Regions from separate parts of the Peribacillus sp. P4_B1 genome, predicted to be linked through region 1. Evidence: riboswitches for the same ligand, from Rfam matches in the RefSeq annotation. Region 1 holds a riboswitch; each other region holds the start of a gene.
What was found. A riboswitch is a leader RNA that binds a small molecule or an ion and turns the genes downstream of it on or off. The one in region 1 is predicted to bind thiamine pyrophosphate.

Region 1 (2,270 bases):
GGGTTTGTACCGGCTGCTGGATTTTATGTGGATCCCGTCCAGACACATCCCGTCGTTGAAGTCGAACAACCAGAAATTCAAATGGTCAATAACACCCCTTCCGCCGTTGAGAGTAGTGTTCAGAACGCAGAAAGTAATACGTTGAGATTGCTAAGTGAATGTCAAGTCAAGGGGAAATTCGAGATATTGGAAGGACATGCGCCAGATAGCGTATGTGAATATGCGGCAAGAACTGCTGCCGACCTCATCGTTGTAGGCAATAGCGCTAAAAGCGGTTTGGAAAAATTCTTTCTTGGCAGTACAAGCAGCTCCATTGCGAAAAACGCACCCTGTTCGGTATTCATTGCAAAATGAGGATTGAGCCGTTTCGCCCTGTAAGACTCAATTTGCTTAATCTCCGAAAAAAGCCGAATTCTTTATAGAATCCGGCTTTTTTTGTTAATAGGCTTTTTTCAGTAATACACTTGAAGCAGCCGAATATAACATCATCACCACAAGGGCCGATAAAATAAAACTGATCAGCATATAAGTCCCATTATAAATGAATGAATAAATCACTACTGGCTGTCCTTTTGGAGCTGCAGAGCCAAAAAACACGATTCCGGATATGAAATGACACAGAAACCTCAGAAAACTGCCCAAAAACATGCCGCCAATCCCATACCACTTCGCTTTGGAACGCTTTTCCTTTTTATAGCTATTTACAAACTTATTCATGAATACACCGGATATCCCGACAACCGTAAAGGCAAGATAATAATCAATGAAGCCTTGAATCGGCGTGCTGATCCATGCTGTACCACTGACGATCTGCAAAAGCCCAAGTAACAATCCGGTTAACATACCACCTTTGATGCCCCACCGATATGCCATCAGAAAAATCGGTACCATGGCTATTGAAATCGAGCCTCCTTGCGGCCAGATTCTTGAAAAAATGAATCCAGAAACCAAATCCAGTAATAAAGCCAGTGAAGCAAAAATGGCAACCTCTGTCATGAATAACGTTTTATTTTTCATCATGTCTCTCCCTTCTCCAAAAATGAAAAATGTCCATGAGTTCCCTCCCTGCCAGATTTTGCACAAACAAAAAAGCAACACCGGGGCGGTAATGGATGCCCAGTATTGCTTGTATCCAAAACCACATCCCTACGCTAGTGTTAACTATCAGGTTCATAGGGTCTGAACTCAACCGTTCACTCTCAGCCTTTTGGCTCCCCTTGTGGAAGTATTTAATTTTCGATCCTCGGTTAGAATATACTACTAGTTTCTATAAAAGACAACTTAAAGAAAATGTCATATCATAAAAACTTACCACTCCCATATTTATGGAGGTACCCTTTCTTTTAACCAACTTCAATACATCTGCAATTAACCAGGTTAGATGGCTAAATGCAACAACTTTTCTATAGACTCACTAAGGTTTGTTTTGATATCTTTTAATTTACACCGGGGAGGGATTAGACATGGATAAACATTCGATTTCAGCTGAAAAAGGCGCCTACATAAGCATTGCCGCTTACATATTCTTGTCTGCTCTTAAATTGTCATTCGGTTATTTCGGTGATTCTAAAGGGCTTTGGGCAGATGGTTTAAATAATACGACCGACATCATCGCTTCCATAGCCGTATTGATTGGTTTGAAAATTTCGAAGAGACCTCCTGATGATAATCATTCATATGGTCATTTACGGGCAGAAACCATAGCCTCGCTGGTAGCTGCCTTCATCATGATTACCGTGGGCATCCAGGTTGTTTACAGTGCTATAGAATCCTTCTTCCAGCAAGATTCAACAACCGTTCCAAATATGCTGACCGGTTATGTCGCTCTTTTCTCTGCAATCTTCATGTACGGAATCTACCGTTATAACTTAGCGTTAAGTAAAAAGATCAACAGCTCTTCCATCTACGCCGTTGCACAGGATAATCGTTCCGATGCCCTTGTCAGTGTTGGTGCTTTTATAGGAATCATCGGTACTAAGATGGGAATCCCTTGGCTGGATGCGATAGCTGCTGCTGTAGTAGGGATCATCATCTGTAAAACGGCCTGGGATATCTTCCGTGATGCATCCATCTCTTTAACCGATGGTTTCGACGAGCAGCTCCTGCAAAAGATCGGACAAACCATTATACTGACAGAAGGCGTTAAGGACATGAGTGAAATTAAAGCCCGTATGCACGGAAGTGAAATCCTGCTCGAAACTACCGTACATGTTAACCCTCTTTTGACCGTCATCCAAGGTCACGATATTACGGTTAAAATCGAAGAGAAT
Region 2 (2,270 bases), on a different contig from region 1:
GCAAAGAATATGGAACCCACAAACCTCGCTATCATGAATAACGATAAATTCCAAAGAGTGAGAGCACCTATTTCCCCGTAGGCAAAATCCATTATTACTGATGCAAGGCAGGAAGCTATCGCAGCTAAAACGGCCACCGGCATATTGAATTTTTTATATTTGAACGCCATGAATACCAGTTCAGCGAACAAACCTTGGACCACCCCATATAAGAGTACGGACAGCCCCCATGGTGAACCTAGAAAGAATTCACCTGAAGCTGCAGCTATCTCTGCCAGAAGTGCCACACCCGGTTTCCGTAAAATCAAAAAGGCGACGGGGCCAGCTATAAACCACATTCCATAAATAAGTTGATCTAGATGTAATCCTAATGGTTTAACGGAATAATAAATCGAACCCCAAAGGATATAAACGATTCCAAATGCTACGGAAATCACGATCGTGACTAATATATCCGTTAATTTCAATCCTTTTTTCATGTTTCAATCTCCTTTATACTTCTAGTATTTCCTTATGCACAGGCCATGTCTCTAAACGATAAGCCATTTCCCAAAATGAGTACTCATATTGGCTGCTAAGGATAAAATGCTCCTTCATTCTTTCCTTATCTTCATCTGTTACCTTTTCAGCAATCTCATCAAGCCTGGCAATTTGTTCTTCTACCAAAGAGCGGAACCACTCTCCGCCGTAAGCTGCTATCCATTCTTGATAAATCGGCTCTTCCGGTTTACACTCTTGCAGCTTTTCACCTATTTCATAATACAGCCAATAACATGGCAAGATAGCCGCAATAACGTCACCTAAATGTCCAGAATATGCCGCACGATACATATGGGAAGTGTAAGCATAGGCAGTCGGGGCAGGTTTGAAACTTTCCCGTTCTTCTTTGGTGATGCCTAATCTCTCAGAAAAATTTTCATGAAGCTTCAACTCCGCTTCATATGTTCCCTGTGCGTGGCCGGCAAGCCTGCTTGTTGTATGTAAATCTGTAGCCTTGACTGCTCCTAAAGCTTGAACTCTAGCAAAATGAGATAAATAATAGGCATCCTGCTTGACATAAAAACGAAAACACTCTATTGGCAATGTGCCATCTCCTATTCCTGCAACAAACGGGTGATTAAAGCTAGCTTCCCAAATATGATCAACTTCCTGGCGGATTTCCTCTGAAAACTTCATGTCCATTACCTCCAAATTCTATTTTTTTATGAATGATACGGATAAAAGCCTTTTATAACCCCTTTTTTTTGCAAATAAAAAACCACTTTCTTTAACGTAAAGAAAGTGGTTGTACTTGAAATAATACAGAAACGTATTTTCCCAGACCCCACTTCCCTACGCTGGTATAAACCAGATCAGGTTCTAAGGGTCTTAAAGTCATACTTTAATCTCAGCTTCTCAGGTAAAATCAGTTTTTACCTATAAAGCACCCCTAGTGGTACAAATTGTATATATATTTCATTTGCCTTTATATTAACACGATAAATCCAATTGTCAAACGTATTAGAAAAGTTTTCAATCAAAGATGTTCATTATTAATCTTTTGGATTACTAGTCTTTCAATCTTCTAATACGCTAAGGATGAAGAAAAGAGGATGCCGCAGCCCCCCATTCTCTATGGAATAATAAGATACTCTTATCCTCTTTTTTTAAGGCTGTTTTCACATACTTTGTTGCTATTTACCAGGTAGTGAGTTGTGGTTGATTTCCCCTCCAGATGCTCGCTTTCCGCGGGGCGGGCGGTGCTCCCGCAGGAGTCTCGCACTTCCGCTCCAATCAACCTTAAATAGTTTCGTTTTAAAAACAACAATCTTTACGAAAAGAGTCTTTTTTAAAGACAGACATAACAAAATATTATGCATCAAAGTATTGGATAGATTGGATCTCTTAATTTGAATTCATAGTTTTCGTCTACAGTCCCTACAACTTTATCGCTGTCATAAATCTCCATATGCTTCGCTGTGCGGCAATCGTATAGCACTTTTATCCATAAACTCCAGAATGTATCTTGTGTTAACTAATCAAACGGAGGCTTAATGAAGTGTTCTCACTGACTCAGATGTAAAGGGAACCAATTCAGCTGTTCGGCCGTCACGAATCTTGTTTACCCAAGCAGGATCAACCATTAATGCCCGACCCACGGCTACCAGATCAAATTCTTCACGTTCAAGCCTTTCGATTAACCCGTCGATCTTGGTATTTTTGGCACTCTTTCCTTCCGTAAAGTGACTCGTAAAATCGTTATCCAGACCGACCGATCCAACCGTAATCGT
Region 3 (2,270 bases), on a different contig from region 1:
AATCAGATAGGCTGACAAGACCGTGAACGGGCTTTGCACGGGAGATAGTTGGTTGGAATTGTCTATAGTAGGAACTATCCAAGCTAATGATATGCTTTGTCAGGAATGCTGAGATGGCGGCATTCGGCTTTCTATTGCTATTTAGTTCATCGATGATACCCTGTGCATTGGTAATCCCGATCCCGTGGCCATAAAAGAGGTCTTCTCCTAATAATATTGCATTCTCACCTTGCCATTCAGGTGTTTCCTCATCGTGATCAGGGTTTTTGAAGTAAAGGCAATCCCCTGGTAAATAATCCGTTCCTTGATGAACATGAAGAGCCATATTCTTCGGAGGGCGCCAGTCATATAGAAATAGGCTTGAAAAAAGATAGTCGAAATTCCTAGGGCCGATTAAATCCAAAATGGCCTTTAAAAAAGTGACGACTATCGCTGTACCGCATTCGAAAGCGTAAAGCGTTCCATTCAAGAAAATGTCCAGGAGTGCAACATGAGGGGCAATCCCTGGCTGAAGGGTAAAAGTGCCATCCTTTGAAAGGCGCCAATATTGTTTATTGGATGCCGATTCCTCAAGTGTGGAAAATTCTGCATCACTTTTATCCAACGCAAAAGCTGCCTCGATGACTCGGTGCCTCAGTTGTATATCGAAATTAAGGTATCCAAAGCTCCGATATTCAAAAATGTTAGAATCTTCCGCTAGCAATTGGAGAATTTCAAGCGATTTAGCAGATGCTATACCTGGTTGGATGTGACTGACATCTAATAATTTGTGATTAATCTTTATCATGATCATATCCACCTTTTGCTTTTGAAATTAAGGGCTTATAAAACCAGTACACAAAAAATGTCCACAGGTTATGCTCATTATATGAATACCTGCAAGGAAATGACTCTTTGAACGTGTCAGGCACGTAAACGAGAATGATTGGAATGGCATGATGTTTTGCTAGATATCCTTTAACGCAAGGGAAACCTTTCCAATTGTTGAGAAGAAGCAAATTAGTATTCCTTTTTCTCCATGAATTGATATAATGGGAGAGAAAAGTTCATATGTGCGAGAAATGTAGGGGGGCCAGTACTGCTGGCTGAGATTGCGTCCTTTAGATGCTGACTCTTTGAACCTGATCTGGATGATGCCAGCGGAGGGAACATATTATTACTGACTTTCTGTTTTGTATGTTAAACGTCCGAATTCATCTTCGGGCGTTTTTTGTTTTTTACCGGTATTGGAATGGACCCTGGCGCCCCATTATGGTTTCGGCATATGGATCTTATATGATGTGTAGGAGGATAATAGTTTGAATAAATTCTTACCACTGTTAACTTCGTTGTTCCTTTTGGCTGGATGTGGGGCAGGCGGAACTAATGAAAAAGAAGAATCATCTAAAAAAGAAGGCAATAAAGAATTAAAAAAGGTATCGGTCGTGCTTGATTGGACACCGAATACAAACCATACAGGATTGTATGTAGCCAAGGAAAAAGGGTATTTCAAAGAACAAGGTCTGGATGTGGAAATTATCATGCCAGGCGAAGCTGGAGCTGATAAACTTGTGGCTTCAGGGAAATCTGAATTTGGCGTGAGCTACCAGGAGGGCATTACGCAGGCCCGCGTGCAAGGCGTACCGATTGTTTCGCTAGCTGCTGTCATCCAGCATAATACCTCTGGATTCGCTTCACCTGCGGCAAAAAACATTAAAACTCCCAAGGATTTTGAAGGGAAAACGTATGGTGGCTGGGGGTCTCCAGTTGAAAAGGCCATTATTGATTCACTTATGAAAAAAGAAAATGCCGATGTAAATAAAGTGGATATAGTGAATACAGGGGACACAGATTTTTTCACTTCAGTTAAAAGGGATATAGATTTCGCCTGGATTTATTATGGGTGGACAGGTATCGAGGCTGAGTTGCGGAATGAAAAGCTTAATATGGTTTACTTAACCGAATACTCTGATAAGCTTGATTACTATACGCCTGTTTTGACAACAAATGAAAAGATGATTAAAGAGGATCCTGAGACTGTTAAAGCATTCGTTCATGCAGCTTCGAAAGGGTACCAGTTTGCAATTAAGAATCCTGATGATGCAGCGGACATATTAATTAAGTCTGCACCTGATCTAGATCCAAAACTAGTGAAGAAAAGCCAGGAGTGGCTTGCAGATAAGTATCAGGATGATGCTCCGCGTTGGGGTGAACAAAAGCTTGAAATCTGGAAGAATTACAGTGATTGGATGAAGGAAAATAAGCTTCTTGAAGGTGATTTCAATCCTGAA

Region 2: it holds a riboswitch for thiamine pyrophosphate, as region 1 does, so the genes downstream of both, tenA (thiaminase II) here and thiT (energy-coupled thiamine transporter ThiT) in region 1, are expected to answer to the same signal.
Region 3: it holds a riboswitch for thiamine pyrophosphate, as region 1 does, so the genes downstream of both, AC1DVK_RS11675 (ABC transporter substrate-binding protein) here and thiT (energy-coupled thiamine transporter ThiT) in region 1, are expected to answer to the same signal.

The regions. Positions count from the first base shown of each region.
Region 1 covers NZ_JBFUHM010000018.1:31,655-33,924, reverse strand. The annotation lists gene AC1DVK_RS12495 (universal stress protein) at 1-354, shown strand, start outside; gene thiT (energy-coupled thiamine transporter ThiT) at 439-1,017, opposite strand; TPP riboswitch at 1,127-1,228, opposite strand; gene AC1DVK_RS12485 (cation diffusion facilitator family transporter) at 1,464-2,270, shown strand, end outside.
Region 2 covers NZ_JBFUHM010000013.1:11,516-13,785, forward strand. The annotation lists gene AC1DVK_RS09680 (ECF transporter S component) at 1-479, opposite strand, end outside; gene tenA (thiaminase II) at 493-1,176, opposite strand; TPP riboswitch at 1,313-1,441, opposite strand; gene AC1DVK_RS09690 (hypothetical protein) at 1,634-1,804, opposite strand; gene AC1DVK_RS09695 (NADH:flavin oxidoreductase) at 2,031-2,270, opposite strand, start outside.
Region 3 covers NZ_JBFUHM010000016.1:90,909-93,178, forward strand. The annotation lists gene AC1DVK_RS11670 (protein-glutamine gamma-glutamyltransferase) at 1-787, opposite strand, end outside; TPP riboswitch at 1,056-1,165, shown strand; gene AC1DVK_RS11675 (ABC transporter substrate-binding protein) at 1,299-2,270, shown strand, end outside.